4 regions of the Paenibacillus sp. PK3_47 genome follow, and region 3 is predicted to be linked to each of the others. Evidence: riboswitches for the same ligand, from Rfam matches in the RefSeq annotation. Region 3 holds a riboswitch; each other region holds the start of a gene.
The links. A riboswitch is a leader RNA that binds a small molecule or an ion and turns the genes downstream of it on or off. The one in region 3 is predicted to bind cyclic di-GMP.
Positions count from the first base shown of each region.

Region 1: linked by a shared signal. The riboswitch ahead of C2I18_RS24845 (hypothetical protein) and the one ahead of C2I18_RS10935 (flagellar assembly protein A) in region 3 are both predicted to bind cyclic di-GMP.
Region 2: linked by a shared signal. The riboswitch ahead of C2I18_RS02355 (methyl-accepting chemotaxis protein) and the one ahead of C2I18_RS10935 (flagellar assembly protein A) in region 3 are both predicted to bind cyclic di-GMP.
Region 4: linked by a shared signal. The riboswitch ahead of C2I18_RS15265 (transglutaminase-like domain-containing protein) and the one ahead of C2I18_RS10935 (flagellar assembly protein A) in region 3 are both predicted to bind cyclic di-GMP.

Region 1 covers NZ_CP026029.1:5,705,453-5,713,312, reverse strand. The annotation lists gene C2I18_RS24860 (MFS transporter) at 1-531, shown strand, start outside; gene C2I18_RS24855 (L,D-transpeptidase family protein) at 865-1,557, shown strand; gene C2I18_RS24850 (ketoacyl-ACP synthase III) at 1,632-2,621, opposite strand; gene C2I18_RS24845 (hypothetical protein) at 2,700-3,059, opposite strand; cyclic di-GMP riboswitch class I at 3,315-3,404, opposite strand; gene hprK (HPr(Ser) kinase/phosphatase) at 3,592-4,509, opposite strand; gene C2I18_RS24835 (histidine kinase N-terminal 7TM domain-containing diguanylate cyclase) at 4,692-6,320, shown strand; gene C2I18_RS24830 (ArsR/SmtB family transcription factor) at 6,381-7,097, opposite strand; gene C2I18_RS24825 (flavin reductase family protein) at 7,193-7,813, shown strand.
Region 2 covers NZ_CP026029.1:485,744-493,603, forward strand. The annotation lists gene C2I18_RS02330 (CPCC family cysteine-rich protein) at 1-498, opposite strand, end outside; gene C2I18_RS02335 (GNAT family N-acetyltransferase) at 645-1,190, shown strand; gene C2I18_RS02340 (aldo/keto reductase) at 1,192-2,127, shown strand; gene C2I18_RS02345 (sigma-70 family RNA polymerase sigma factor) at 2,102-3,709, opposite strand; gene C2I18_RS02350 (hypothetical protein) at 3,881-4,312, shown strand; gene C2I18_RS02355 (methyl-accepting chemotaxis protein) at 4,617-6,254, opposite strand; cyclic di-GMP riboswitch class I at 6,378-6,464, opposite strand; gene C2I18_RS02360 (hypothetical protein) at 6,631-7,056, shown strand; partial or broken gene C2I18_RS29770 (S-layer homology domain-containing protein) at 7,573-7,752, shown strand.
Region 3 covers NZ_CP026029.1:2,436,529-2,444,388, forward strand. The annotation lists gene C2I18_RS10925 (ABC transporter ATP-binding protein) at 1-86, opposite strand, end outside; gene C2I18_RS10930 (FUSC family protein) at 367-1,488, shown strand; cyclic di-GMP riboswitch class I at 1,791-1,882, shown strand; gene C2I18_RS10935 (flagellar assembly protein A) at 1,987-3,663, shown strand; gene C2I18_RS10940 (DMT family transporter) at 3,771-4,661, opposite strand; gene C2I18_RS10945 (LysR family transcriptional regulator) at 4,758-5,690, shown strand; gene C2I18_RS10950 (aldo/keto reductase) at 5,680-6,654, shown strand; gene hcp (hydroxylamine reductase) at 6,738-7,860, opposite strand, start outside.
Region 4 covers NZ_CP026029.1:3,414,446-3,422,305, forward strand. The annotation lists gene C2I18_RS15245 (glycosyltransferase family 39 protein) at 1-1,765, shown strand, start outside; gene C2I18_RS15250 (glycosyltransferase family 2 protein) at 1,842-2,795, shown strand; gene C2I18_RS15255 (GtrA family protein) at 2,782-3,186, shown strand; gene C2I18_RS15260 (class D sortase) at 3,236-3,901, shown strand; cyclic di-GMP riboswitch class I at 4,024-4,104, shown strand; cyclic di-GMP riboswitch class I at 4,180-4,260, shown strand; gene C2I18_RS15265 (transglutaminase-like domain-containing protein) at 4,275-5,084, shown strand; rRNA gene C2I18_RS15270 (16S ribosomal RNA) at 5,449-7,006, shown strand; rRNA gene C2I18_RS15275 (23S ribosomal RNA) at 7,407-7,860, shown strand, end outside.

The sequences.
Region 1 (7,860 bases), 3.3 Mb from region 3:
TACATTCTGTTCAATTTCCAGGCTACCCTGAAGACGACTTACCTGTCGCTCTATCTGGCTGATTACCTGCATATGGATAACGGCATCCTGTCATTGTTCCCTGCGGTGTCCTCAGTGATTATGCTGATTACGCTGTGGCTGATTATGCCGAAAATCCCGGAGAAAAGCGCCAACCGTTCCATGATGGCCGGGTTCGCCCTTTCCGCCCTTTCCAATGTCATGCTGGTGCTGTATCCTTCTTCTAATCTGGTCTGGATCGGGCTCAGCACCATTCTGGCAGCAGTCGGGTTAATGATCAGCTCGCCATACCTGGAAGCTGCTGTACAGAATGCAATTGATGATGATAAAAGAGCGAAGGTATTCTCCGTGCTGTCCGTACTCATTCTGCTCTTTACCGCACCTGCCGGCATTATCGGCGGCTGGGCATACAAGCTGGATCCGCGGATTCCGCTTTGGCTGGTTACAGGAGCTTTTGTCCTCTCGTATGTACTGCTTCAGATGTACCGCAAGAGAGAACGCGCAGCACATTAATTTTTGCATCATCATACTTGAACAGAAGGCCCGCGCCGGATGCGGGCTTTTTTTGTATTCCATGCTGGTAATAAATTGTTCCCGTTTTTCGCCAAGTAATACGAAGCAGCAGGAGGAGCACCCAAATCTACTTTATAAGAGGGGTTAATCCTGAAGTTTACCGGACCCAGGCCCTGCACAAAATGAGAGACACCATTTCCCAGTTCCGTGAGCTTGCAGAGCATAGAGAACAGCAGATTCTGCTCTTGAAAAAAGACTGCCGCTCCAAATCCCCGCATAACCCGGATTCCCCCGGAACCTGCTGAGGTAATAAGCAGTAAAGGGGGAATTGATATGTTCAGACGTTTGTCCATTCTGATTGCCGCGGCGCTGCTCTTCCTTCTTCTGTATATCCCTGCTGCTCACCGGACCTCTGCTGCGGGCTTCACCGCCTCCTGGCCTTACAAGGCTGCACTTCTAAATTCCAGCCAGACCGTTGTGGTTACTGCACGAACCGCAAAGTCACAAACAGGGCTGTTAACTTTATATGAAAAGCGTGACGGTAAATGGTCCCCGGCTCTGGCCGGCATTCCCGTAACTTTGGGCCGCGGAGGTACCGGTAAAATCAGAGAAGGAGACGGGCGGACGCCTTCCGGTGTGTATCCGCTGGGTCCGGCGTTCGGAACCGGTGATGCACCGGGGAATCTCAAGCTTGAATATACGAAAACAACCAGTAAGGATTTCTGGATTGATGATCCTGCTTCAGAACAGTATAACCAGTGGGTAACCTATGACGGTCATCCGGGCCTGCGCTGGTCTTCCTATGAGCGTCTTCAGCACCCGCTTTACAAATATGCTGTGGTCATAGGATACAACACTGCTCCGGTAGTGTCCGGGAAAGGCAGCGCGATCTTTCTGCATATCTGGAAGGGCGCAAACCAGCCGACAGCAGGCTGCATTGCCATGTCCGAGAGCAATCTGCTTAAGCTGATGGCCCTGCTCGATCCCGCGAAGTCACCGTCCATTGCCATCGGATTGGCGGACTGAAAAGACCCTGTGCCGGCCGGCACAGGGTCTGATTAATTGTATAGATGCTGCTTCTTAACTCAGCAGAAATCGGATTACAGCTTCCACAGGGTGGCACAGCTGGTAATCCCCGCTCCGACAGACCACAGTACGAACAGGTCCCCTGGAACCAGGGTGCCGTCTTTAATGGCATGATGAAGCGTGATGAACGGGCTGCTGGTCCCTGTGTAGCCATAGATATCGCCAATGTACGGGAATTTAGTAATGTCTTCCTGCAAATTGCCGGCAATATCTTTGATGACACTGAGATTCAGCTGGCTGAGAATATAGTGGGTGATGTCACTTTTCTGCAGTCCATGCTCCTGCAGCAGCATTTCAATATTCGTTACCGCTGTCGGGAATGCCACATTGACGTTATATTCCGGATGAAGATAAATTTTCTTCTCCTCAAGCGTCATATGCTCGCCGTAAATCTGTGTCATCCCGCCTGCAGGAAACTGCATATCCTCGGCTCTTTGCGTATTGGTGTAGTATGCGGAATCAATCAGACCGGCGTCTGTGTCCTCTACACGCTCCAACAAGACCGCGCAGGCCGCATCTCCGCAGAGACCTTTTGACGCCAAGTCCCCTTCTTTATAAAACCTGGCAATTTGTTCCGATCCTACAATAAGCGCGTATTTCACTTTGCGGTTCGTAATCATAGAACGGGCCGCCTGGTCAGCAGCGACAACCATCCCTACACAGTTTGCATTGCTGTCATACACAATACAATTTTCTTTACCCTTTAAAGCCTGGTGAACAAAAGCAGCATCCGTCGGTGCGCTGAAGTCATGAGTGCCTGAGGAGAATACAATCATATCCAGATCTTCTCCGGCAAGCCCGGTTTTTTTAAGTAATGCTTTTGCCGCTTCTATTCCCATAAAGAGCGTGCTTTCTTCATAGCTCTCTGCATAATAACGATCCTTGCGTCCAAAATACTCCCAAATCCCGATAAGCTTCCCTGCTGCTTCCCCCGCCTGGACAGCCAATTCTTCATTGCTGACCTTCGTTGCCGGATGGTACACTTCAGTACTTACTATTCTCACATTAGCCAAGTTTGACCACCCTTTGCCAGTAGATTTGTAATGTATTTCATTGAAAAGAATTTGATCTCCCGTTAACGCTTAACCCTTCACAATCGCCCAAGCTTCATCAACGGTATCTACAAAGTGTCCTGCAAATCCGGCTTTGGGAGCTACTCTCTGCAGCTGGGATTTGGCAACAACCTTTTGCGGATTGACGAGCACACAATGCTTAAACGCGTTGTACAAAACGTAGCAGCGTTCAAGTACAGGCAGGATTTCAGCTTTGAATGGCGCCATATCACTGCAATCGATGATTAGGGACATATCTTTAAGCGGCAATGACGGCATATTATTCTCGAAAATATCTACTTCTTTGATGGTTTCATCCAAATCGGCAAAACCGTGGAGGCTGATAAAAATAGTGTTGGATTCCGGATACATCTTAGTTTCTGCGATCATCTTGTATTGACACTCCTCTGATTGTTTTGATTCTAAGCTGAGAGATTCATGAGCTCAGCAATGAAATTCATGACATAGCTTAGTTAATATCGACATTTCTTGCCTCTTTTTTGATATTTTCAGACAAATAATCATAAATTTTTCAACATTTTGCAGAACTCTGCTTCCATTTATGTATATTGTCCCGGCAAAACCCTCCTCAACATGTCTACTAATCTACTATTGTTGTATTTAGACAACAAAAAACCAAACTATATGAGTATCCCCGCTGTCATGCCGCTTTGAAGCGGTTTAGACCGGTAGCTTTGCGTCTTCCGCCTTTCGGCGGAGTTGCCTTTGTTCATCAGCTGGCGCTTCAGAATAAAACATATTTTGGTATTTATTATCTATGTGAATTTATATTTCGACAGCAGCAGTCATATTTCCTTCTTTTTCTTCGCAATATCTGAATATTTTGAATATTTAAAATAACAGCAGTTAAGGCTGTAAAAAATACGGTCCTTAACTGCTGCTTTGGTTGTTATATGTAACTTTAAGACTGCATTCCATCTTCGATCCGCTTCATAAACTCTTCAACCGCGCTGTAGCCAAGCTGCTTAAGATACCAGTTGTTGGCCGCCGCCTCAATGAGGCCGGCAACGTCACGGCCCGGCTGAAGCTGGATTTCCATATGCGGAATCTGGACACCGAGATATTCGGTGAACTGGGGAACGACCTCCAGCTCATTGTTCAGCGCATTCTCCCGCCATGGGGCCAGCTCAATATCGAGCACGATCCGCGTTTCATCCTGGAAAGCCCTGCGTCCGTATTGTCTGACGACATTGATCAGGCCGACACTGCGCAGTGCCAGGAATTCGCGGGTGGTCTCGTTATGGGTACCGAGCAGTGTAGCCGGCCCCAGCTTTTTTAGTACCACTATATCGTCTGCCACAAACCGGTGGCCTCTTCTGATGAGCGTATGTGCAGTTTCGCTTTTGCCGATTCCGGATTTGCCCCTGAGCAGAATACCTATACCGGATACATTCACACATACACCATGAATAGACATTTCCGGCGCAAGTGTTTTGACCAGATAACTGTCCAGCTTGGCAATGAACTCAGTGGTTGTGTCTGTTGTCCGCAGCAGCGGAATCCCTTCCTGATCACAGAACAGTGTCAAATAAGGGATCTCCTGCTGGCCTGAGGTCACTATAAAACACGGCGGATGATATTTGACGATGTTCCCGATATGCAGCTTGCGGTCTTCCACACTAAGCGTCAATAAATAGTTAATTTCCTTACGGCCGAGCACCTGTACCCGCTCCATAGGAAAAAAATCAAAATATCCGACAAACTCCAGCCCCGGTCTGTGCGTGCGCGGACGGGTAACTGGACGGTCCATCCGGCTGGCTCCCGCCAGCACTTCAAGCTGAAATTTCTCCGTTAGACTTTGTACAGTAACCGACTTCATGTTGTTTCCCTCCTGCAAAAAGATAGTAACGTTTAGTTTAAACTTCTAAAAAACTTGAAAAATTTTCATACTAATTATATATTAAAATCAATATATAAGACTTCAGACCCATGTAGAATATCACTTCCATAATAGCAAGAAGGTGCGGCCCGGTGGCTTTGGAGTCATGGATTGATCTCATCATGTGCTTTATTTTGTTTCTATTATTCATATACATATTTGCTACCGTAACCATTACAAAATTGCATAAAGTCTATTTGCTCTTTCATTTTTCCATGATGGTATGGCCCTACTGCCAGTTCGCCATCAAAACCGTAGATGACCCTGTCTATCAGCTGTTTTATGTAAAGCTTGCCTTTGTGGATGCTTCGCTGCTGACCACCGGCTGGATCTTCTTCACAATCCTGCTGTCAGGCCAGTCGCAGTTTTTGAACCGGAAAATATTAATGCTGCTGTTCGTGCCGGCCTTTCTCTCCTCTTTGGGTGTAGTGCTGAATCCGAACGGCTGGTTCGTGCAGCCGGTTAACGGCGGATATGCCGAAAGAACTTATGGCCCGGTATTCTGGGTGAATATGCTGATTCTTATCATTCATGCCATCGTTTCATTCTATATTATTTACGTTGCGCTTGTCTCCGGGCAGGCCGGACGGATCAAAAATCAGATCATGAACATGCTCAAAGGGATCATAGCAGTCACTGTGTTCCTGATGCTTGATGTCTTTCTCAATGTGGTGCTGGACGATTTCCTGCCTGTTATTCCGGGCTTTACCTCGCTGGGCATTGTAGTATCAGCCATTTTCTTTATTGTTACCATTCACCAGGATAAAGTGTTTGATATTGTCACCATTGCCCATCAGGATATCATAGATACGATGGAATATGGAGTCCTGGTGCTCGATGATCATGAGAAAGTCATTGAAATCAATCAGGCCCTCTATCCGTACAGACATCTGACCATTGGTGACCGGTTTGAGATGGCCGCTTTTTTACCCGGAAATTCAGTCAGGATGGAACGTTTCCTGCATAAATACCGGGAGCGGCCGCATGAAATAGCTGAAATTGAACTGTTCCACCCCGGCATACAGCTCTTCATCAGCATTCATGCCGCACCAATCATGGTCAGCAATGTCAGGGTCGGACGGATAATCACATTCCAGGACATTACGGAACTCCGCCGGCTCATTGACGAGACCAATCAGCAGAATTCGATCCTGCAGGAACGCAACGCTTCCCTGATTAAAGTCCAGGAGGAGCTGTTCCAGAGCAACCGCAAACTGACGAAGATGGCGATTACCGACAGCCTGACCGGATGCTATAACCGTCATTATCTGACCCAGCAGCTGGAGCAGGAGGTCATCAGGAGCCGCGAGGTTGAAACCCCCTCAGCACTAATATTGCTGGATATCGATTACTTCAAGACGGTGAACGACCGTTACGGGCATTTGGCCGGTGATGCTGTAATTTGCAGTACGGTTGAGAGGCTTCAGGAGTCGTTAAGACCCGCTGATATTCTGGCCCGTTACGGCGGTGAAGAATTCATTATTTATTTACCGGACACCGATGAGCCGCAGGCGCTGCAGTTAGCAGAAATCTTCAAATCCGGCATTGAGACGAACCTGATAAACATCGAAAATGCGAAGCATCCTGTATCCGTAACCATTAGCATGGGGCTGCTGAGTATCCGCAGCTTCTCGGTCCCGGAACCTGAGGACGCCTCAGCTTATCTGAGCGATTTGTTCAAAACTGTAGACATAGCGCTCTATGAAGCCAAAAATCAGGGCCGCAACCGGATTGTTCCGGTCAGGAGATAGAGTGTATTGGCCCCAGTGAATCCTAAAGATCTGTCCGAATCCGTTTCGGGGGACAGGTCTTTATTTATTTTTGCCTAATACCGCCAATTCATTGATATCCAGCGAAAACACTTCTCTAAGCCCCTTCTCCCCCTCGGAAGTAATGCTGATAGCCCGTGACGCAGGGTGCCGCTGCACCCAATGCATTTCCAGCAGCTTTTCCAGAATGGCATTTCCTAATGCGCCGGCGAGATGGTGGCGTCTTTCGCTCCAGTCCAGACACTTGTGTGAGAACGACCGCTTTTTCTTCCTCACCTGCTCCAGGTCAATCAGAAGGTCTGTAAAAATCTTTTCCCCGTATCCGGTAACCTCATACCCTTCCAGTTCTTCACATAGAACACCGGTATTCAGGAGTGCCTTAGTCAATTGGACGCCCAGACTCCCCGCCAGGTGATCATAACAGGTTCGTGCATAACGGAGCGCTTGATCTTCTGCTGACTGCCGCAGCGACTTGATTTCAACCGGAGGCGCAAGGAACAATAAAGATTCCATCACCTGGGCAACTTGCTGATCCTTTATTCCGTAGTAGCGGTGCCTTCCTTGTTTTTCAACGGCAACTGCACCCGCCTGAACCATTTTTGCCAAATGGAAGCTTGCTGTCTGCGGCTGTATCCCTGCCATATAGGCGAGCTCGCCCGCTGCATGAAATCTTCCATCCATCAAAACAGATAAAATTACAGCCCGCGAATCTTCACTCACCAGAGCTGCAATCTGAGCCAGGTTTGAAGCGGTTTTCATTGTTGACACCCTCTTTGCATTCCATACTTCGATGATACTTGAACTATATGTATTATACAATTGGAGCAGAAAACATCAACAGGGGGAACTATTCCATGAATAATACGAACCAGCTGCCGCCATCAGAAATGATTAAACCCGCCATTCTGTACTACGGCACTCCGGTAATCCTGCTAAGCACTTTAAATGAAGACGGCACGGTAAATATCAGCCCGATCTCTTCCTCCTGGGCACTCGGAGACTGTATTGTGCTCGGACTGGGCATAGGCGGACAAGCGTTTCATAACCTGGAGCGGCACCCTGAGTGTGTAGTGAATATCCCGGGCCCTTCGCTTTGGAAAGAGGTGGAACGGCTGGCTCCGTATACCGGCAAATATCCTGTTCCGGAAGATAAGCAGCAATACGGTTTCACTTTTCTAAAAGATAAATTCGCCGCCAGCGGGCTAACGCCTGCTGCTTCAGTGACTGTAAAGCCGGCACGTATAGCCGAATGTCCGCTGCAAATCGAAGCCGCTGTGCTGAATATCCGGGTGCCGGAGCATTCTCCTGATTTTGCGGTCATAGAGGCCAGGGCAGTACAAGTGCATGCCCATAAGGATATTATTACTCACGGCAGTCATATCGATCCGCAAAAATGGAGTCCGCTGATCTATAATTTCCGTCATTACTTCGGCCTGGGGGATCAGCTGGGCAGAACGTTCAGGGCGGAAATCTGATTCTTTAAAGGGATTTTCTCCACTTAATTTCACCAATTTTCATTATT
Region 2 (7,860 bases), 2.0 Mb from region 3:
TTTATCCATCATACCCAATACGGCAAAATGGTCCTGTCCCTGTTTTAGTGTCATATGGTTAGGTGAACTATACTTTTCTTGGGTTCTAATCCCGTCATCCTCCCAAAAGCAGACTTGGCAAATATCATATTCTCCTGTTGACTGTAACGACTTGTAACCACAGCACGGACAGGGAAACAGTTCTTCTTCCACACCCTCAACTACATGTACAGAGTTTAAAACTAAATGGATAAGCTTTGCTAAATATTCATTTCTCACTCCGATGTACTGATTCTTTAATGCAGCCATTATTAAAGGATCATAAAGATGGCTAGTACACTCATGCTGCGGCTCATCAAACTGCAAAATCTCTTCCTTAAGTATCTCAGGAAAATTCTTAAACTCAGAGGATTCCTCAGTAAATCCCCACCAATCCATACAAATTTCCGTTCTATTTTCTCCTGACATTTTTTCCAGCGTATCGTTAATTAAAATATCTATAGCTTCTTCCCTTTTCATATAATCCTCCCGGATGCAGGTAATCCCCTTATACATACCACATCCCTCCCTCCTTGTCTCGCGCAAATGACCTGTTTACTCTTACAAATTACCAGGGTATGTACTATAATCTTCTGCAAAACAAAGCACAGAAAAGAGGGTTTGTGATGCTGCCTGTTTTGGAGACGGACAGACTGCTGCTTAGGGCCTTTGAACTCACGGATGCAAGCAGCGTACAAGAACTTGCCGGAGATGTGGAAGTTGCAAGAACCACACTTTCGATCCCCCACCCTTACAGTCTTGAAGATGCTGAATCATGGATCAGTTTCATTACCGGCAGCAGCAATGAGGGGCAGGGTTATCCTTTTGCACTGGTAAGCAAGGACAGCAATCTGCTGATCGGATGCATGAGCATCAATGTGGCCCGCCCCCATCAAAGAGGCGAGCTCGCCTACTGGATCGGTCAACCTTACTGGGGAAAGGACTATGCCACCGAAGCAGCCAGGCGGCTTGTCCGGTACGGATTCGAAGAACTGGATCTGAATAAAATCTGGGCCGCCGCAATGAGCAAAAACATGGCCTCCTGGAGCGTCATGAAAAAAGCCGGGATGTACTTTGAAGGGGAGCAGAAGCAGCATATTTTGAAATGGGACCAATTCGAGGATGTCGTCTATTATGGAATGACCAAAACGCATTACACGGGAGGGAACTAATATGAAGACCAGAGTTTACGGCAGTACCGGCAAATCTGCATCGGAGATCGGTTTCGGCGCATGGCAGCTTGGCAATAGGCAGGACTGGGAAGCGATGGAGGACAATGCGGCCATCCGCCTCGTGCATGAGGCTTTGGAGCAGGGAGTCAATTTTTATGATACCGCTCCCAACTATGGACGCGGCAAAAGTGAGGAGCTGCTCGGAAAGGCTTTGTACGGCAAACGTGAAAGAACGGTGATCAATACGAAGTTCGGACACCCGGCTGAAGGCGGGAGCGACTACGGTGCGGCGCAGATCCGTAAATCGCTGGACAGCAGTCTGCAGCGGCTGCAGACGGACTACGTAGATTCCGTGCTCCTCCATAACCCCCCGTTCGAGGTGCTGGATGGCAAGTACGGCCACTATGAGGTGCTGGAAAGCCTTAAGTCTGAGGGCAAAATCCTCTCCTACGGCGTTTCGGTCGATACTGCTGCCGAGATGCTGGAGGTGATCCGCCATACGAACATAGGTGTTATAGAGGTGATGTTCAACATTTTCTACCAGGAGACTGCGGAGGCGTTCAACATCGCCAAGGAGAAGGATATTGCCCTCATCATTAAGGTACCGCTCGACTCCGGCTGGCTCTCCGGCAAATACAGCAGTGAAAGTACCTTTTCAGGTGTCAGAAGCCGCTGGTCGCCGGAAGTGATCCGTAAACGTGCTGAACTGCTTGAGCAGATTAAATTTATAACGGACGAAAACACTACCATGACCATGGCTGCGCTAAGATTTATCCTCGCGTATCCCGAAGTCACTACTGTAATTCCCGGTGTGCGAAACAGTACCCAGCTTCATGAAAATATATCCGCCTCACACAGCGAAATGCCGCAGGAGCATGTGCAAAGACTTCAGGAGCTGTGGGAGAAAAAGATTAAGCATCAGAACCTGGGTTGGTAGATGTTCTAGCCTGAACCGGCCTCCCCGCTGTCTGGTCCCACCGCCATGGAACGTGGTGACCCTGCAGATGCAGCCCGCCAAACCACTGATCGATGCCCTGTTCTGTGATCCGGTCTGCGGCTCCTGCAAGCACCTGCTCCCCTAGTGTGGTGAGTGACATGCGGCGGTGGAGGAAATCAGTTGTTTTCCGGAAATCCGTTAGCTCTGCTGCTCCGTCGATGGTCACCAGTGGCTGGCTGCCCTGAACCAAAGCATACAGATACGTGAAATACTCAAGATCGCCCATCCCCAGCACATGCAGCCTATCCGTTACCACGCGGAACAGCTCTATCGGTGTATTTACTCCCTGCCGGAGAGCCTCCATTGTAGTTTGCTCCACGATTCCCAGCCCATTGTAAACCGAAGGCAGACGTGACAGGTGAGCCCTAAAAGCATCATAGGCAAAAGGCAGCGCAGAAGCGGCCAGTTCAGTCCTGTGTTCTTCCAGACATTCAGCCAGCTGCAAGGGACTTGAGGCGGCATACGCCTGCCACAGAATACTGCCCAGCTCCAGTTCTTTCTTTCCAATACTGCGCCATGTCCCGGACAGTGTTTGAAGCTGCTCGGCTGTAAGCTGGCCCAGACCGTGGAACAGCTCAATCCCCGGAAATTCACCGATACACAGCAGACTGAGCCTGGTACTTCCGGGCTTTTGACTATTGAACCAATGCAGCAGGTAAGCCAGCATACTCTGGTCGAACAAATCATGCTCAAACCACAGCACGACCTCGTCATAACGGCCGAAACCCTGCAGCTTCTCTTCCTGCTGTTCACAGCCCGCTGTGTATTCTTTTGCCGGAATGCCCAGGGTCTGTTCAAGAGCTCCTGCACGAATTCCCCGTTCTCTCTCGCTTGATAGATTCACAAATACCGGCCCTGCCGGATAGATCTCCCTCCACACCAGTACATCTCCCTGCACAACACCCTGCCTCAGCTTATCTCCTACCACATCACCGTTTACAATATGCAGCATTTTGTTTCCTCCTTCATATAAAAGGTTGAACATGGCGGCCACGTCAATGACGGGAAGAGCGCCTTTCAGCTTGCGCCGGGCGTCGAACAGCCTCTTTTTGAGCACCGTGACCGGGGTACCGAGCGCACCGGATATCTCCTGAAGCGAGTAACCGTAGAAATAAAACAGCTGTACCGGCACCCTCAGCTTGACAGGCAGACCCTCTACTAATTCCCGCAAATGCTGCGCCCCCTCCCTGCGCTCGGCCATTTCTTCCATGCTCATAGCGCTATGGGGAAGGGTAACAGCTTCATTTAAGGACAGCAGCGCATGACGTTTGCGCCGGAGCACACGCTGGCACTGTCTGACCACAATTGTTTTGAACCAACCCGGGAATGCTGCCGCCTCCCTAAGCTTGGCCAGATTCATATAAGCCTCAATAAAAGCCTCCTGAACCGCATCCTCTGCCAATTGGATATTATTCAGCTTGTCATACGCCACAGCAAATGCCATTCCGCGGTAGTGCCGCATGATTTCCCCGAACGCTTCTGAGTTCCCCTGTCCTGCAACTTCAATGATCCGAATATCCATTCCGGGCCTCTTTTCACATGTTCTTAACTATAAGTGCCGGGTTGGGGCGGAAAGGTTACCTGATTAAATCTAATAAGCTCAAAACAAGCAAATTCCTTAAGTCTATAGTACAGGCCTTCCTTCAGCAGGAACAAAGTATATAGCATCAAACAGAAAGGAGCTGAATGTCAAATGGCTAAAACAATTCTGGACTATAATGCGAGCGTAGTAACACCTATTACAAATGGGGTAAACCTTCCGGTTCCAATCTCGCCCGCAGGCAGAGAAATCGCAGCAGTAGCAGTATATATTGATCCTGCCGATCCGGCACACTATCCGAATAAAGTAGAATTAAAAGCTACCATTGGTGTGGATATCCCCGTTCTCGGCGAATTCCCCAACATCCTGATCCGCATCTGGCGTGCCGGAAGTGAAATTTTCTATGCCCTCGCAGAATATGAAGAAGAATTTAATGATGATGGTATCATCAGCCTGCACATGGTGGATATCAACGTACCGGCAGGCGTACAGAACTACCAGCTGATTGTCGAAAATCAGGATGCAGACTCGCAAGTGGTTGTCGTCGGTCCGGTTATTTTCAGCGCGCTTGCTATCGGGGGTTAACGTCTGTTTGGGCAGCGTAGTGAAATTGCAAGTCATATTATAAATAGTAATTGGTGAAGATGATCCCCTCTCACGGATGGCGGGAAAAGCTCGTGTTGATAGAGTTCCTGCTATTGGCGGGAGGGGATTAACAATTCCGCATGATCACCTGCGGCGTGACTCATACCTAAATAGTAAATAAAATCTGTTGTCTTCTTACCCGCAAAAAAACGTGCACCAGACTAATCGTTTACAGCGATCAAGTCCGGTACACGTCTTCTTCAAACAAACTACCGTATACTAATGCAGCTCACAAGGCAGCCGCTTATATTTTAAACTTCCCGATCATAGCTCTCAGATCCTCTGCTGCGCTGGCGAGTGAAGAAGCGGCTGCGTTCACTTCCTGCATGGAAGCCAGTTGCTCTTCCGAAGCGGAAGCAATTTCGTTGATGTTAGCGGCAGAAATCCGGGAAATGCTCTCGACCTCATCGATCGATGCACTTACCTGCTCTACCCCGGCTGACATTTGCTCGCCGATGGCGGATACGTCCTGGATTTCTGAGCTTACCTGTTCAATGGATCCGATAATGGTATCAAACGTCCGGGCAGTTTCCTTAACGAGCTGCATGCCTTCCGATACTTCCCGGGTACCCGCATCCATCATTCCAACCACTTGGCTGGTTGCGTTCTGGATATGTGTAATCAGCTCCGAGATTTGCTCTGCCGACACTCTCGATTGCTCAGCCAGCTTCCTTACCTCGTCGGCGACAACGGCAAAGCCCCGGCCATGCTCACCGGCACGCGCGGATTCAATCGCTGCATTCAGTGCCAGCAGATTTGTCTGCTGCGCAATCCCTGTAATGACGCTGATAATGTCACCAATTTGCTGGGAGTGTGCATTCAGTTCCTTAATTACAGCATGAGTCTGGTTATTCGAGTTATAGATAGAATCCATCTGGCCGGTAACTTTGGCAAGATACTGGCTTCCTTCCATAGCCTGTTTTGCCGTATCCGATGCAGAATCTGCAATCCGCGATGTCGTGTCCGCAACTCTCTGCACACCGGTCGCCATCTCCCGGACAGCGTTTGCGCTCTCGGCAGTATTTTTCCCCTGAACTTCAGTTCCTGTTGCAACCTCCTGAATGGAGGCTACCACCTGTTCTGTAACCGTGTTGGTCTCAACAGCACCTGCCATCAGCTCCTCAGCAGAAGAAGCTACATGTTCTGCCGTTAAGCTGGCTTGACTGATTAAATCTCTCAGGTTACCGGCCATCTGGTTGAAGGATGCTGCCAGTTCACCGATTTCATCCTTATTTTTCACATGAATATCTTCTACGGCAAGGTTCCCTGCGGCAATTTCCTTTGCAGCCTTGGCAACAGCTTTAACCGGATTGGAGATGATTAAGCTGATCACAACCGCGACGACAAGGCCAAAAATTATAGCCGATATACTAATCAGAAGAATGAAATTGGTAGTTCTGTTGGTTTGCTGTGACAGGTTACCACTGGTGTCAATCATATTCTGCTCCTGAAGAACTACCGAATCCTCCCCCAGCTGTGCGATTCTCTCCGTAAGGGGGATTTCTTCACTTTGCATAACGTACACATACCCTTGTGCATTCCCCTGACCTTTATAATTGATCATCTTCTGGGCTGTAGAGTTGTAATCTACTTCAGCTGATATGAGTTCCTCAGCCAAAGCTCTTGCGTCAGGCAGCAGGCCCAGATTTAAAAATTCTTTAGCACTCTTATCAAACAATTCCCTTTCCTGATTGAATTTGTCCAGGTGCCTGTCTTCTCCGGAAACCAGATAAGCACGGACAGCCAGCTGCTCGTCCCTTGCAGAGTCAATCATATCATTAATAAGGGAAATTCTTTGAAGCCGGTCTTCAATTACCTCGGAATAATTGCTGTCTACCGTCCGGAATTGAATAAATGTAACCAAGGTAACAAATGCAAGCAAGATAAGTACTACTGAAAATCCTCCTAAAAGCTTCTTCTTCACAGTTAAATTCATTGTTGCAGCTCCCCTGATGTATTATGTAAACAAATGACAAAAAACCCCAATATAAACAAAGGGGTCCCTGCTTGCAACTGGCTGGCATGGTTCCTGAGAACTTTAGCCCCTACAGCTTTGCGTCACCACTTTTCAGTGGTTTTGCCCCTAAAAATATATTCAATTTAGTACTTTTATCCTATTTCGATATTATAGAGTAATAACAAGCATTATTTCAAGCTAAGAAAAGAATAAATGTATAAAATCATCAGGAAGTATGTCCAATCTACCGTTGCCGTTCTCCAATATATTAATGTATACCCTTGAAATGGAGTGATGCTGAATGGCAACAATTATCAGTTATGGTTCACAGGCTAAAATCCCGCTGGATCCGTTTGCTGTTGTTACATCGATCGCGGGAATTCCTGGAGCTGGAGCAAGTCTGGCTACTGCGCAAGTAGATATCAGCCCGGCTAATCCTGCCTCTTTCTCCAGCAGAGTTGAGTTAAATGGTAGTTTCAGTATTAATGCACCTGCTAACAGCTCGTTTTTTGTAATCATCCGCCGTGCCGGAGTCGACATTTATAGATCCTTTTTTAACTTTCCTACAACTACTGATATTCAGATTAACGTTCTGTGGGTTGATGGTCCTTATCTTGGAGTCCATAACTATGAATTGATCATTGAAAATAGCAGCGCCTCGACTTTAAATCTCTTTGGACCCGTAGCATTCACTGCAACTGCTATTGGAGGAGAGGGCGTCATTTAAGGATTTTTGCAGGAACGGATTCAGCCGGATAATATAAGCTTCGTATAAAAACATGGACAGTTGAATCGTTCTGATTCAGCTGTCTTTTAATATAGGCATGTATCAAGGCCTCAACTCCCGCACAGTTTAGCGGAGTTTTCCCGCCTCTAGCAGACGGAAATAGTCGTTTGTTCACCGGTTTGTTGACTTTTCAAAGATTCTTAATCCTATTCAAAATAACTGATTTACTATTACATATAGGTGAGATAATATGGAACTTGTTTCCTGCCAAATAGAAGATTTTCACATCAGAGACAGCTGGAAAGAAAGGCATGCTGCAAAAGCATTCGTTAAGGAACATACATAACTCAGGGGGAACGATCGATGGGCAGGAAGTTAAATGGATTATGGACAGGAATACTCGGAATCAGCATGCTTTTGGGTTCAGCCGGGACAGCGGCGGCTCAGGCAACAAGTACTAAGGATTACGAAGGGCACTGGGCACAAAAAACCATTCAGAGCTGGCTGGACAGCGGAATGCTAAAAGGTTTTGAGGACGGCTCGGTGAAACCCAATCAATCAATAACCAGAGCAGAATTCTTTACCCTGGTTAACCGCTCCTTTCATTTCACAGAAACGGCTGCACTGAACTTCTCGGATGTACCACCCGCAAGCTGGGCATACAGTGAGATTTCAAAAGCAGCAGCTGCCGGCTATATCCAGGGCTATAACAACGAAATACGGCCCAATGCCCCGATTAACCGTCAGGAAGCGGCAGTAGTTATCTCTAAGCTGCTGAAGCTGGATCCCGGAAGTTTTGAAGTT
Region 3 (7,860 bases):
TTTAACACGGCCTCTTCATCATCGTATTGTTTGGTAACCCCATCAAAAGATATAATAGTGCCTTCCGGAGTAGCTATAGCTAACAACCTCCCTTACATATGTAGTACAACCTATTTTACCCGCTTCCGGCGGGAGACAATCGTCATTGGCATGCCCAGCGCAGATAAGCGACATTTCCTCCTCTCTTTCGACACTTCTATTATATAGAATAAAGGATTAATCCTTTATTTGCGATAGCCTACTTTGTGAAAATAAGCACAGAAACTTAACAAGTTCGTAAAAACTGTCCCGCTCCCGGGCGCTTTAGCAGTGCTATAATGAAAACGGCTGAAAATCATTTAAATTTTCTGATTATCCTGAAAGAAGATGAATATAATGAACGAGGGTCTGCAGGACCGGCTTGAGAAATTTGGAATTTCCCTTTATATGATACGGATTACGCTCGCTGCTTCTCTATCCTGGCTTGCCGTGCACAGTCTTTATAATGACGGATATTTTTACTTTGCACCGCTTGCAGCGATTCTTATCATCCAGGGCACAGTTAAAGCATCGCTTGAAAAAGGAATCTACCGTCTGCTAGGCATTGTGCTCGGCGGAATTGTCAGCCTGATTGTGGGCCATTTCTTCGATGTAGGCGCACTGTCCATTCTGCTCATGCTGCTGATCGGCATTGGAATAGCAACTGCCTGCCGGATCAACATCCAGGCCGTTTCGCAGGTTGGAGTAACCTCAGTTCTGGCGCTCACCTTCTACCAGGAGCATTATATCGAATTCCGGGTGGCCGAGACTTTTATCGGCGTGGTGATTGCCCTGGTCATAAATATGATTATCGTTCCGCCCAAAGGCTTCGTCAAGGTAAAAGGCTTGGCACTCGAAGGAAGCCTGCTGCTGGCGGATGCTTTAACCAGCCTGACCTCAGGAAGCCGCGATACGGCGCAGGCTGCAGGCATGCTGGCCCGCTCCGGCAAGCTGCTGGCCCAAAGCGACCAGCGGCAGAAGGAGCTGCAGTTTACTTTGTCGCATTACTCCTGCCGCAACAAGCTGGGCGGAATGACACAGGCAACAGCACATCTGCAGAAGATTCATACCTATGTAAAAGAAATTGGAGAAGAGCTGGCCCTGCTGCCTGCGCATTATGCCGCAGCGGATTGGATGAGAGAGGTAGCCTCCGCAACCTCAGAGTGTATCGCCCTCTATGCCACCAGGACCCTGTCGGAGGCCGAATGCGGACGCTCGCTGCCGGAACTGCTGCGCCGGACCCGTGATCTGCAGCTGGCCTGGTTCTCCGAACTGCAGGAGCAGTGCAGCCTGACTGCGCTCCGTGATCTCGGGGCAGTTTTCTCCCGCCTCAACCGGGTGCTGGAGGAAATCGAGCAGGCGGATTACACAGCTGTTTCTGCCGCAGGGCAGAAGGTTAGCGCTAAGCCGGCCCGCGCCTCTTTCCGGCTCAGAAGAAAAACCGGCATGGGCGTTTCTTCAAAATTATAGTCTTTGTATCCCAGACAAGAAGCTTCCCCAAGAGTACTGTAGGGGAGGCTTCTTTTTTAACGTATCAGAAAGTATATATTTGGGGTTCCGGAAGATACCCGGATACGCATCGGAGCAAAGCCCCACTTTGCGGGGAGGTTTTCATAGTCAAATGTAATTATTATTGTTGAAAATCAGATTCTTAAGTACTAGAATTAAATTTGTTTATAGAGTTATTATGTCCTAGATGTCAGTGACGAAGTATTTTTGTCGATTCAGGTCGACAGACAACTGGCCCTTGCTGAATGTATATTCATTGATTTGTTTCTTAAAGGCAAACTCCCCGAAAGGGCAGGACGCAAAGCAATGGACCTAAGAATGCACCTGACGCATTTATGGTCGCCATGCTGCCAAATAGAGTCTAAAGAGGACGGGTAGTGCTCTATATCGCCTATCATGGTCCAGGATGCTCTTTTCTGTACAGATGCCGTTGATTATACGAAAAGCGAGGTTACAAGCATGACCCAGCATACTCTCAAGCAGTCCGGAGATGGGCATTATTCAACCATACCGGCCGGCAATGCGAGGCAGCCCCTTCCATCTTTTGATCATGCGCCGGATACTGGCGGAACCGGCGGGAACAAAAACGGAATTATTATTGTCCAGAGCGACCAGATTTTTATCACTCCCCCTCTTCCCGGCGGTAAGCCGGCGGTCATCTCTGCAGTCCACCCGGTCATCCTGAAGCTGAACCGCAAGGCGCTCAGTGAACCGGCAGAAGTCACTTCCACAGACCATATATCATGGGAAATCAGCGAAAAACCGCAATATCAGATTACTGTATCCGACGACAGGCTAAACGCCTATTTCACACTCTATCGTGTCGAGAAATACGCCTGGAAGCTGGTGGATTGCCCTGCGGGTGACCGTGTCACGCTCCGCGCAGAACCTGATCTCGGGCGGCTGCTGTCCAGGCTTACTGTTGACCAGATTATTGCCGGCTTTGAGCAGGGCAGTATCATCCGCAGCCTCAACATTCCTGCGCTTTATAGCGAACTGAGCAGCCCAACCTATCTTCCGGTTTGTATCGCCGCAGGCAAAGCGCCCGTACCCGGAAAAAATGCCTGTATGGAGATCCTGCACCCGGCCGTTTATGGTACCGGATTCAATCCGGGCGGCAGCTTTGGGGACAGGCTGATGGTCAAGGAAATACCCGTAGTCAGCGAAGGGGAGATATTCGCCCGCAAGCTGCCTCCTCAGGACGGAATTCCCGGCTTTGATGTATACGGCGGTATTATGCCTGCTCCTGTTCCCCGGGATATGCTGCTGACTCTCAAGGAAGGTATGGTAATGCTCCCTGACGGCGGAATTATGGCACTGCGCTCCGGCAGGCCCCGGATAACGGGAAAGGACCCTCTGCATACAACCATTGATTTCCCGGACAGTTATATGGTGTCAGTAAAGTCTGAACCTGCAGCGGCTGCAATTACGTTCCCGGGGGATATCATTGTGGGTTGCGATCTTGACGAAGGTGCAGTAATCGAGGCTTTGGGCAATGTCTATTTGTACGGCAATGCCAGCAATGCTACTATTTCTGCGACAGGCAGCATTGTAGCCTGCGGGAATATTTCAGGCTGTAAGCTGTATTCCGGATACTATGGGGCGAAGCATAACCGCCTGTGCATCATAACCAAGCGGCTGATGGAGGAAACCGCCAGATTGAGTACAGCCGCCGTACAGCTGGCCGCAAACGTAGAGTCCCGCCAGCAGAGCGTAAAGTACGGACTCGTTATCATGCTTCTTCTCGAAAGCAAATATGAGCATCTGCCCGGTGAGCTTCGTGAACTCTACAATCTGCTAAACAGCCTGGGTCCCGGTTATCCGCGGGATTACGGCCAGCTGCTGCGTATGCTTGAGGTCTTTCTCCATCCGGGCCAATTTACCGACTATATAACGGATGCCGTACTGGCTGCTTTTATGAAGCTGTTAGACGAAGCTTATGAATCTGTGGCTGTGATGCAGGAGATGCATACCCGGATCCACATCACTGCTGCAGAAGGCAGCGTGATTCAGACAGGCGGAGAGATCAGGGCTGAACAAATCTGCAGCAGTGAATTAATCTCCGGCGGATACATGACAAGAATTGATGAGACACTCAAAGATATGATCTGCACGAGCCACGGTCTGCAGAAGTAACCATCCTGCAATTACGGCTTGCTGCAGCTTACATAGCTGTACAGCAAGGATGCCTATAGAAAAGGAGCCTGCCGCATTGGCAAGGCTCCTTTTCTATATATCCCGTTCTAGCTATGGGCCTGCCTTGCGGCACGGCCGAGTCTTACATTAACCAGTATGATACTGCTGACGATCAGCAGCATGCCGATCACGAGGTTTAAGGTAATATGCTCACCGAGAAGCACTACACTTGAACCGATAGAAATCAGCGGAATCAGAAAGGTGAATGAACCCACCTTGCCGGCCTCCCCCTCATTGATCAGTTTGAAATATACCATCCAGCCCAGTGCAATAACGAACACGGCAATGAATAATGTGTTCATTATAAAAGCGCTGTTCCAGGTAATTGCCGACCAGCTCTCCGTGGCCGATCCCGCTGCCAGCAGAATGACACCGCCGATCATAATCTGCATCGCCGTCATCCACAGCATATCTACCCGCAGCGCATTGCGCTTAATATAAATGGTTCCCAGCGCCCAGCTGAACGCGCTGGCCAGCGCAAGCAGAACACCTGCGGCAGAGATACTTCCCGTAAATCCGCCGATGCTTAGCAAGGCTACGCCGAGGAATCCGAGCAGCAGACCAAACAGCTTGAAGCCGTACATGCTCTCCCCAAGCCAGATCCAGGCAAAAATACCAAGCAGCACAGGCTGCAGGAATACAATGGCCGAGAACAGTCCCGAAGGCACATACTGTAAACCAACCGTCTGAAAGCCATAATAAAAGACAATGCTGAGCATAGCCGAGACCAGATAGGTCGGCCACAGCTTTCTGAATTGAAGCTCCTTAAGCTTCGGCAGAGCGGTCAAGATAAGTATCACTCCGGCAATCACTGTGCGGATGCCCGCAAACAGCAGGGGCGGAGCATAGGCCAGTGCAATCTTGGACAGCGGCCAGTTGATCCCCCAGACAATCACCAGAAATATAAGTAAAGCTATAGTTTGCTTCCGCTGCTGCATCTCTTCACCTCTTGTTCTATTTTCAATCCAAATGATACAATACTCTTAGTCATAATTGAAATGAATTATAATCATGAGGGGCATATCAAATTCGTTATGAATAACAATCAGATTCGACTGTTCGTCAAAATTGCCGAGAGCGGCAGCTTCACCAAAGCAGGTGTGGAGCTCAATATGACCCAGCCTGCGGTCAGCCGGGCCATTTCAGCACTTGAAAGCGAGCTGGATGTGAAGCTGCTGGTCCGCGACCGGCGCAGCGGGCTGACGCTTACCGATATCGGCAAGCGGATTCTCGTAATATTCAGAGAAATTCTCCGCGGCTTCGACAAGGTGGAGCAGGAAATTTCAGCGGAAAAGGGGCTGGGTAAAGGCCTGATCCGGATCGGGGCTTTCCCGGTGGCTTCAGCACATTTTGTACCGAAAATCATCCGCTCTATTACAGCCAGATATCCGGACATTGAAATCAGTCTGCATGAAGGCTCGGTAGCGGAGGTAAAAGAGTGGCTGGAGACAAGATTTATCGATGTCGGCCTGATTATTCCGCCGCATGAGGAGTTCGCTTCCATTCCGTTCTTCAGAGAGAAGCTGTATGCTGTGCTTCCCTCCGGCCATGCACTCTGCGACCGGCCGGTGATCCGTGTTAAGGATCTGGAGGATGAGCCGATGCTGATCTGCAGAGCCGGCTATGAGCCCCCGGTAATCGATCTGTTCCGCAGAGGCGGCAGCAGACTGAATGTAAAGTATGAGGTGAACAGCTACATTACCGCGCTGAACATGATCAGGGAAGGACTGGCTGTAGGCGTCATGTCCCAGCTGTCATTATTGTCTCCGCCGCAGAATGTCATCATCCGCGAACTCTCCCCTGATGCTTACAGGGATATCGAAATTGCCGTCCATTCCCTGGAGGAGGCCTCAATCGCCGTCCGGCTTTTTATAGAAACAGCTGTAGAGCTGTTCTCCGGAGCGGAGACATCTGTGCTTGAACCGGATACACATTTCAATATGAGGAGTGATCATCATGAAATATAACCGTTTGGGCAGCAGCGGTCTGCAGGTATCGGCCCTGGGCCTTGGAACCAACTCTTTCGGTAAAAGAGCGGACGGGCAGACCTCGGTTAACATTCTGCATGCCGCACTGGATCAGGGCATTAATTTTATTGATACCGCCAATATTTACGCCGGCACGGAATCGGAGCGGATCATCGGCACCGGTCTGGAAGGCAGACGCCAGGACGCTGTTCTGGCAACCAAAGCCGGCCTCCCCAGACATGATGGCCCCAACGGAAGCGGCTCTTCCCGCCATCATTTGATGCTGGAGCTGGAGGGCAGCCTGCGCCGGCTGAAGACCGACTATGTTGACCTGTACCAGATTCATACCTTTGATCCCTATACCCCGCTGGACGAGACCCTGCGGGCCCTTGATGATATGGTATCCTCCGGCAAAGTCCGCTACATCGGGGCGTCCAATTACGCCGCCTGGGAGCTGATGAAGGCACTGGGCATCAGTGAGGCCCGTAGCCTGGTGAAATACACCTCCATTCAATGCAGCTACTCCCTGGCTGACCGCACACCGGAAACCGAGCTGGTTCCGCTCTGTCTGGATCAGGGCATCGGATTGATCCCTTACTTCCCGCTCGCCGGAGGCATTCTTACCGGGAAATATTCGGGGGAAGACGCTGCGCCTGCCGGTTCGCGGGCAGATACTGACCCGAACTTCCGCCGGTTCCTGACGCCTGAAGCACTGGAGCTCGGCCGTTCGGTCAGCACCATCGCCGAAGAGGCCGGGGTATCGCCTGCGGCATTGTCCCTGGCCTGGCTGATGGGCAGACCTGCAGTATCTACGGTAATTGTAGGCGCTACTAGCGCAGAGCAGCTGCAGCACAATCTGCACAGCGCAGAGATCCAGCCGGATGCAGCCGTTCTGGACAAGCTGAATGAGGCAAGCTCCGCCTTCCGCAGAGGAGAGCCGTTCGCTTTCTACCGGCTGCCGTAACCTGTAACGCCATATAAGCCGAAGGGAACCTCCGCACTGTGCACGGAGGTTCCCTTCGGCTATATTTATTCAGCATTCATTTTTTATACAACGGCCATGAACCGTTCCATATCTTCCTGCACGGTAGTGATGCCGCCGATTCCGAAGTTGTCGACCAGCACCTTCGCCACATTCGGCGAGAGGAAAGCAGGGAGCGTAGGTCCAAGATGGATATTCTTCACACCCAGGTACAAGAGGGCCAGCAGGACAATAACCGCCTTTTGTTCATACCAGGCAATGTTGTAGGAGATCGGCAGATCATTGACATCATCAAGGCCGAATACCTCCTTCAGCTTCAGCGCAATCACAACAAGCGAATAAGAATCGTTGCACTGCCCGGCATCCAGTACACGCGGAATTCCGCCGATATCCCCGAGGTCAAGCTTGTTGTATTTATACTTCGCACAGCCTGCGGTAAGAATTACGGTATCTCCAGGCAGCTCAGAGGCAAAATCGGTGTAATAATTGCGGCTCTTCATCCGGCCGTCGCAGCCTGCCATCACGAAGAACTGTTTGATCGCCCCCGTCTGAACAGCCTCGACCACCTGGTCCGCAACACCCATAACGGCTGCATGAGCGAACCCGCCGACAATCTCCCCGGTCTCGATCTCAATCGGAGCCGCGCAGCCCTTGGCCTGTTCAATGATGGAGGAGAAGTCCTTCACCCCGTCTGCCCCGGCGGAAATGTGGCGAACGCCCGGGAATCCGGTATTTCCTGTCGTATACAAACGGTCGATGTAACCTGCCTTCGGCGGCACGATACAGTTCGTGGTCATCAGGATCGGACCGTTGAAGCTGTCGAACTCCTCCGCCTGCTTCCACCAGGCATTGCCGTAGTTGCCTACGAAATGGCTGTATTTTTTGAATGCAGGATAGTAGTGGGCCGGGAGCATCTCGCTGTGGGTGTAGACATCCACGCCGGTGCCTTCCGTCTGTTTCAGCAGCTCTTCCATATCCTTCAGGTCATGTCCGCTGATCAGGATGCCCGGGTTACTGCCTACTCCGATATTGACCTTGGTAATCTCCGGATTGCCGTAGGTTGAAGTATTCGCCCGGTCAAGCAGCGCCATTACATCCACACCGTGCTTGCCGCATTCCATAACCAGAGCCACCAGCTCGTCAGCAGTAAGGCTGTCATCGAGCGTGGATACCAGGCCTTTTTCCATA
Region 4 (7,860 bases), 980 kb from region 3:
TAAAGACTGGATCTGGATGCTCGCCATTACCGCCGTGTACGGAGCTTTGTCGCTCTTTAATCTCGGTTCGGGCAAAGCGCCTGAGACGTTATGGGAACCTGCAGCCGGCGGGGAAAGCTTTTATGTTGATCTTGGACAGAGCAGGCAGCTGGAGCGGGTGAATATATTCGGGGGTGTCGGCACCGGGAAATTTAAGCTGGAATTCAGCCAGACGCCGGATAATTGGAGCAGTGCGCTGGATGTGAATGAGGAAGTCGGCAATGTATTCATCTGGAAAAGCCAGCCGCTGAACGTAGCGGCAAGATATGTGAAGCTTACGGTGGATTCTCCGGGTTTTACCCTGAACGAGATGGCCTTCTATGAGCAGGGCGGCGGAAGAACGCCGCTTCCGGTTGCAGGTGTTACTCCGGATGCTGCGGCAGCCGCCAAAAGAGGGACCCCGGCCAACCTGTTTGACGAACAGTCCATTATTCCGGAATATTCGGGCTTTATGAACAGCACCTATTTTGATGAAATTTACCATGCACGGACAGCTTACGAATATACACATGGAATTGTGCCTTATGAGAATACCCATCCGCCGCTGGGCAAGCTGCTGATTGCTGTGGGAATGGAATTGTTCGGGGTGAACCCGTTCGGCTGGCGTATTATCGGCACTCTGTTCGGGATTGCAATGCTGCCGCTGATCTATATTATGGGACTGAGGCTCTTCAAAAAGACGGTGTACGCCGCGCTCGCAGCCGGACTGTTCGCTCTGGACTTTATGCACTTTACCCAGACGCGTATATCTACTATTGATGTGTACGGCGTATTCTTCATTATGTTAATGTTCTATTTCATGCAGCGGTATTTCACGATGAATTTCTACCGTGTTCCGCTGCGGAAGACACTGGTGCCGCTGTTCTGGTCCGGCCTGTTCTTCGGCATCGGCGTTGCCTCCAAATGGATCGTGCTGTATGGCGGAGCAGGGCTGGCTATCATGCTGGCATTGTCGCTGGTTGACCGGTACAGGGAATACAAAGCGGCAGGGCGTGTGCTTGAGGAAGGCAGGCTTGGCGACCAGGAGCTGAAAGCCGCCTGCAGGACGGCGGGAACTTCCTTCTGGAAGAACACTGTCATTACGCTTGCAAGCTGCGTCGGATTTTTTGTCATCATACCGGTTATTGTCTATGCCCTGTCCTTCATTCCTGTACTGAACGTTACGGCGGAAGGCTACACGGTTAAAGGGCTGATTGATGCCCAGAAGAACATGTACAACTATCACAGCCAGCTTGTGGCCACTCACCCGTTCGCCTCGTCATGGTGGGAATGGCCGTTCATGAAACGTCCGGTCTGGTTCTTCAGCGGCGGGGAAGGCCTGCCGGAAGGCAAAGTCAGCAGTATTGTCACCATCGGCAATCCGCTGATCTGGTGGACGGGAATCCTGGCCATGCTGGCAACGGTATGGATCACTTTGAAGCGTAAAGACAAGAGCCAGTACATGATCTGGATCGGCTTTTTCTCGCAGTATGTGCCCTGGATGCTTGTGCCGCGGGAAACGTTCCTTTACCATTACTTTGCGATGGTTCCGTTCATGATTCTTTCTATTGTCTATATCATGAAGCTCATTGACAGCAAGTTCCCTAGAGCTGCGTATATCCGTTATGCTTATGTTGGAATAGCGCTGCTGCTGTTTGTAATGTTCTATCCTGTGCTTTCCGGTATGGTGGTAGATAGAGAATATGTAAATGTAGTGCTGCGCTGGTTCCCTTCCTGGGTGTTCTAGGGGACCGGGCAGTCCATGCTAAACAAAACTTTTAGGGGGAACAAGGGTGAAAGCCAGATATAGTGTAGTTGTCCCGATGTTCAATGAGGAGGAAGTCATTCAGCATACGTATCAGCGTCTCAAGGAAGTGATGGACCGGTGCGGTGACGCCTACGAGCTGGTTTTTGTCAATGACGGAAGCCGGGACCGTACCGCGGAGATTATGCGTGATATCAGCAGCCGGGACGGGCAGGTCAAGCTGATTGATTTCTCCCGCAACTTCGGGCATCAGATCGCGATTACGGCCGGAATGGATTATGCTGAAGGCGATGCGGTCGTCGTGATTGATGCCGATCTTCAGGATCCTCCGGAAGTGATTCTGCAAATGATCGCCAAATGGAAAGAAGGCTACGACGTCGTTTACGGCAAACGGCTGAAGCGGCACGGGGAGACTATATTCAAAAAAGTTACCGCCAAGCTGTTTTACCGCCTGCTGAGCAGTATGACCAGTGTGGAAATTCCTACAGATACGGGAGACTTCCGGCTGATTGACCAGAAAGTCTGCGCGGTGCTGCGCGGGCTTAAAGAGAAGAACCGTTATGTCAGAGGTCTGGTGAGCTGGGTTGGCTTTAAGCAGACGATGGTGGAATATGTACGGGAGGAGCGTTTTGCCGGGGAGACCAAATATCCGCTAAAAAAAATGATCCGCTTTGCGCTCGACGGCATCACTTCCTTTTCGCATAAGCCATTGAAGATTGCCACTTATGTGGGCTTTTTCCTCTCCTTCTCCAGCTTCTTATATTTGTTCTTTGTAGTGTTCCAAAAGCTGTTCACCTCCTGGACCGTCCCAGGCTGGACTTCTATAGTAGGTGTCAATCTGCTGTTTAACGGAATCGTGCTGATGCTGCTCGGCGTCATCGGGGAGTATATCGGACGGATTTATGATGAATCGAAAGACAGACCGCTCTATATTGTCCGTGAAACCAGAGGGTACCGTGAAGGGGAGCCGGAGAGCATACAGCGGAGAGGCAGTGAATATGAAAGATCATAAGCTCCGCTCGGATGTTATCCAGTTTCTGAAATTCAATGCCGTAGGCCTGCTGAACACGCTTGTGGATTTTGCGGTATTCACACTATTGCATTCATTAGGTATGTTTAATACACCCGCACAGATCATTTCCTACAGCGCCGGGACAGCCAACAGCTTCATATGGAACAAGAAGGTGACGTTCCGGGATCGTAACAAGGGGAACACAGCAGGCTTTGACCGGATGCAGCTGATCAGGTTTATCATACTGAATCTTATTGTGCTGGGCATCTCGGTACTGCTTATTCATGTGCTTACGGACAGCTTTGGCATTCAGGTGCTCGCGGCAAAAGTGCTGGTTACGTTCGTCACTGTGATCATTAATTTTTTTGGCAGCCGTAAATGGGTATTCTAAAGGTATAGGTGAGAGCGGCAGGAGCTGCAGCTTCTATAACTGACAGGAGGTGATTGTCTTGCGCAAGTTTTCGTATTTGATCATTCTTGCGGGGATTCTGCTTATTCTTTATCCTACAGCAAATGAGTGGTATAACGACAGACAGCAGGAAAAACTGCTGAAAGAAGCGGAAATGGCCTACAGTGAACCCGCGCCTTCCACTACACCCGAGCCTGAGCTTACAAAAAGGTATGCGGAGGTCACTCAACTGCTTGCGGAAGAATCGGCCTCTGAAGAGGAAGTACAGCCGGTTAAGCAGGCCGAGCCAGAGGTTCAGGTCGGAGGGAAGGTCACTGCAATTATTGCAATTGATAAAATTGATCTGAAGCTGCCTGTGCTGGAAGGGGCCACGAAGGCCAATATGAAGCATGCTGCCGCGCATATGACAGAAACAGCGCCGCTCGGGGAGATTGGCAATGCGGCAATAGCCGCCCACAGATCACGAACCGCCGGAAGGCTGTTCAACAGGCTGGATGAGGTTGCGATTGGGGATATGATTTCGGTGAAGACGGCAGGTGCGGACTACCAGTACGAGGTATATGATATTTCTATTGTAGAGCCTACTGATATCTCTGTGCTGGACGGGAATAACCAAGACAAAATTCTTACCCTGATTACATGCGATCCGCTGGTGGATCCTACACACCGCCTGATCATCCATGCCAAATTATCATAAAAATTGAGCAAATATGACAAACCTATGAAAAACGTTAAAATTTTAATAAAAAAATGGTAAATCTATGGATTCGGGTATTGATAATAGAAATATATATGCTAGTATATAACTATAAAAGCTAAACACGATAACGGCAAACCTATCGAAAGGTAGGGACGCAAAGCTACAGGGCCTTCCCGTAAGGATGGCAGCCAGCTACCGAATGAAGAGGCTTTTTTTGTTTGTTCTAAGGCAGAATCTATTAATCTTTCAATAGATTTCCTGGACAGATAAAGCTTATACGATAACGGCAAACCTGTCGAAAGACAGGGACGCAAAGCTAAAGGGCCTTCCCGTAAGGATGGCAGCCAGCTACCGAAAGGAGTTTTATCAGTTGAAAAAGATTTATTTTATGCTGTTAACTTTATTTGTTGTGGTGACTTCCGTTCAGGTTAATACAGCTCAGGCAGCAAGTGTTGATTCCGGCTGGTTAAATACATCGAAATTAAATCAAGGCGTAGTGGCAGTTTCTTATGATGTTCCTAAGGACAAGCGTATCAAGGTCATGATCAGCAAGGGTGACAAGAGCTACACTTACAACCTGTATGCCTCCAAGCCTACCGAGACGTTCCCGCTTCAACAAGGTAATGGGACTTACAAGATCTCCGTACTTGAGAATACAACAGGCAACAAATACAAAGTGATCTCCAGCGAATCCGTGAATCTTAGTCTCAGCAATGCCAACTCCGTATACTTGAGTTCGGTACAGAATGTGAAATGGAACGCTTCCGATGCGGCAGTCCTCAAAGCAAAACAGCTTACACAAGGCAAGACAACTGATGAAGCTAAGGTAAAAGCAATCTATAACTATATCGTTTCTAATGTGAAATACGACTATAAACTGGCCGCTAATGTACCTGCCGACTATATTCCGAACAACAACAACACACTGACTACCCAAAAAGGAATTTGCTACGATTATGCATCCCTGTTTGCTACAATGCTGCGCAGCGAAGGAATTCCAACCAAGCTGGTCATGGGCAAGACAAGTTATGTTGCTGAGTACCATGCATGGAATGAAGTCTTTCTTAATGGCAAATGGATTACTGTAGACACTACTGTTGATGCTGGTCTGGGTAAGAACAATAAGGATGCTGGTCTTGTCAAAGTGGCAAGCAAATATGCAGCTGCTAAAGTATACTAAGGGTAGCCTTTTATATAGTTTGAATAGCGGGATGAACTGCTTAAATATTAAGCAGTTCATCTTTTTTTGATTTAGGGTTGCTTTTTTGTCGTAAGATGGGGTATTATAACTAAGCGTTGTTAAAGGCGTGCAGCTGAATACGAAATGAACTGAAAAATTCGTTTCAAAAAAAGCTTGCGTTTCTAAAACAAACGTGATATATTATAAGAGTTGCTGCTGACGATGTAATCGACAGTGACAACGAGCTTGATCTTTGAAAACTGAACAACGAGTGAGTACCTGGAAATCACTTCGGTGAGATCCAAAAATGAGAATGCAAATTCTCGTCAGATGTTTCAAAATGAGCTATCGCTCTTTTCAATACTAATTGGAGAGTTTGATCCTGGCTCAGGACGAACGCTGGCGGCGTGCCTAATACATGCAAGTCGAGCGGAGTTAATTTGAAAGCTTGCTTTCAAATTAATTTAGCGGCGGACGGGTGAGTAACACGTAGGCAACCTGCCCCATAGCCTGGGATAACTACCGGAAACGGTAGCTAATACCGGATAATTTCTTTTTTCTCCTGAAAGAAGAATGAAAGACGGAGCAATCTGTCACTACGGGATGGGCCTGCGGCGCATTAGCTAGTTGGTGAGGTAACGGCTCACCAAGGCGACGATGCGTAGCCGACCTGAGAGGGTGAACGGCCACACTGGGACTGAGACACGGCCCAGACTCCTACGGGAGGCAGCAGTAGGGAATCTTCCGCAATGGGCGAAAGCCTGACGGAGCAACGCCGCGTGAGTGATGAAGGTTTTCGGATCGTAAAGCTCTGTTGCCAGGGAAGAACGTCCGGTAGAGTAACTGCTATCGGAGTGACGGTACCTGAGAAGAAAGCCCCGGCTAACTACGTGCCAGCAGCCGCGGTAATACGTAGGGGGCAAGCGTTGTCCGGAATTATTGGGCGTAAAGCGCGCGCAGGCGGCGATTTAAGTCTGGTGTTTAAACCTTGGGCTCAACCTGGGGTCGCACTGGAAACTGGATCGCTTGAGTACAGAAGAGGAAAGTGGAATTCCACGTGTAGCGGTGAAATGCGTAGAGATGTGGAGGAACACCAGTGGCGAAGGCGACTTTCTGGGCTGTAACTGACGCTGAGGCGCGAAAGCGTGGGGAGCAAACAGGATTAGATACCCTGGTAGTCCACGCCGTAAACGATGAGTGCTAGGTGTTAGGGGTTTCGATACCCTTGGTGCCGAAGTTAACACAGTAAGCACTCCGCCTGGGGAGTACGGTCGCAAGACTGAAACTCAAAGGAATTGACGGGGACCCGCACAAGCAGTGGAGTATGTGGTTTAATTCGAAGCAACGCGAAGAACCTTACCAGGTCTTGACATCCCTCTGAATCCTCTAGAGATAGAGGCGGCCTTCGGGACAGAGGAGACAGGTGGTGCATGGTTGTCGTCAGCTCGTGTCGTGAGATGTTGGGTTAAGTCCCGCAACGAGCGCAACCCTTGACTTTAGTTGCCAGCAGGTCGTGCTGGGCACTCTAGAGTGACTGCCGGTGACAAACCGGAGGAAGGTGGGGATGACGTCAAATCATCATGCCCCTTATGACCTGGGCTACACACGTACTACAATGGCCGGTACAACGGGAAGCGAAGCCGCGAGGTGGAGCCAATCCCAGCAAAGCCGGTCTCAGTTCGGATTGCAGGCTGCAACTCGCCTGCATGAAGTCGGAATTGCTAGTAATCGCGGATCAGCATGCCGCGGTGAATACGTTCCCGGGTCTTGTACACACCGCCCGTCACACCACGAGAGTTTACAACACCCGAAGTCGGTGAGGTAACCCGCAAGGGGGCCAGCCGCCGAAGGTGGGGTAGATGATTGGGGTGAAGTCGTAACAAGGTAGCCGTATCGGAAGGTGCGGCTGGATCACCTCCTTTCTATGGAGAATCGTTTCCTGCAACGGAAACATTCAAATCTTAAATCTAACCGGTCGGTTAGTTGCTCACTCGTTGCTCAGTTTTGAGAGTTTAAGCTCTCAAAGGCATATCTTTTCCAAAACTTGCTTGTAGTCAAGAGGTTTTGAAATATGATATGATCTTCTTCCGGGGTTAAATCCGGAACACTTGATCCTTGAAAACTGGATACCGAAACGAATTTGCGTTTTAGAACATTCCTTTAAGCTGAACTTGTGTAAACAAGTGAAGATTTAATAGCGATGCTGAAAGCGAAGGTTTTCGATTGTGAAGCGACTTTTGGCTTTGAATATTCTAGCGTACGGAGTGATCCGGATGCGCTATTCAAAACAAGATGAGCGAACAAGCGAAACACCGTAGCGTTGGTTAAGCTAATAAGAGCACACGGAGGATGCCTAGGCGCCAGGAGCCGACGAAGGACGTGGCGAACAACGAAACTGCCTCGGGGAGCTGTAAGCAAGCTTTGATCCGGGGGTGTCCGAATGGGGAAACCCGGCTGTGGTAATTCGCAGTCACTCACATCTGAATACATAGGATGTGTAGAGGCAGACCAGGGGAACTGAAACATCTAAGTACCCTGAGGAAGAGAAAACAATAGTGATTCCGTCAGTAGCGGCGAGCGAACGCGGAACAGCCTAAACCAGGGGGCTTGCCTCCTGGGGTTGTGGGACGTCTCACATGGAGTTACAAAAGGTTAGGTTAGGCGAAGAGGTCTGGAAAGGCCCGCGATAGAGGTAAAAGCCCTGTAGCCAAAAGTTTAACCCCTCCGAGACGGATCCCGAGTAGTGCGGGGCACGTGAAACCCCGTATGAATCCAG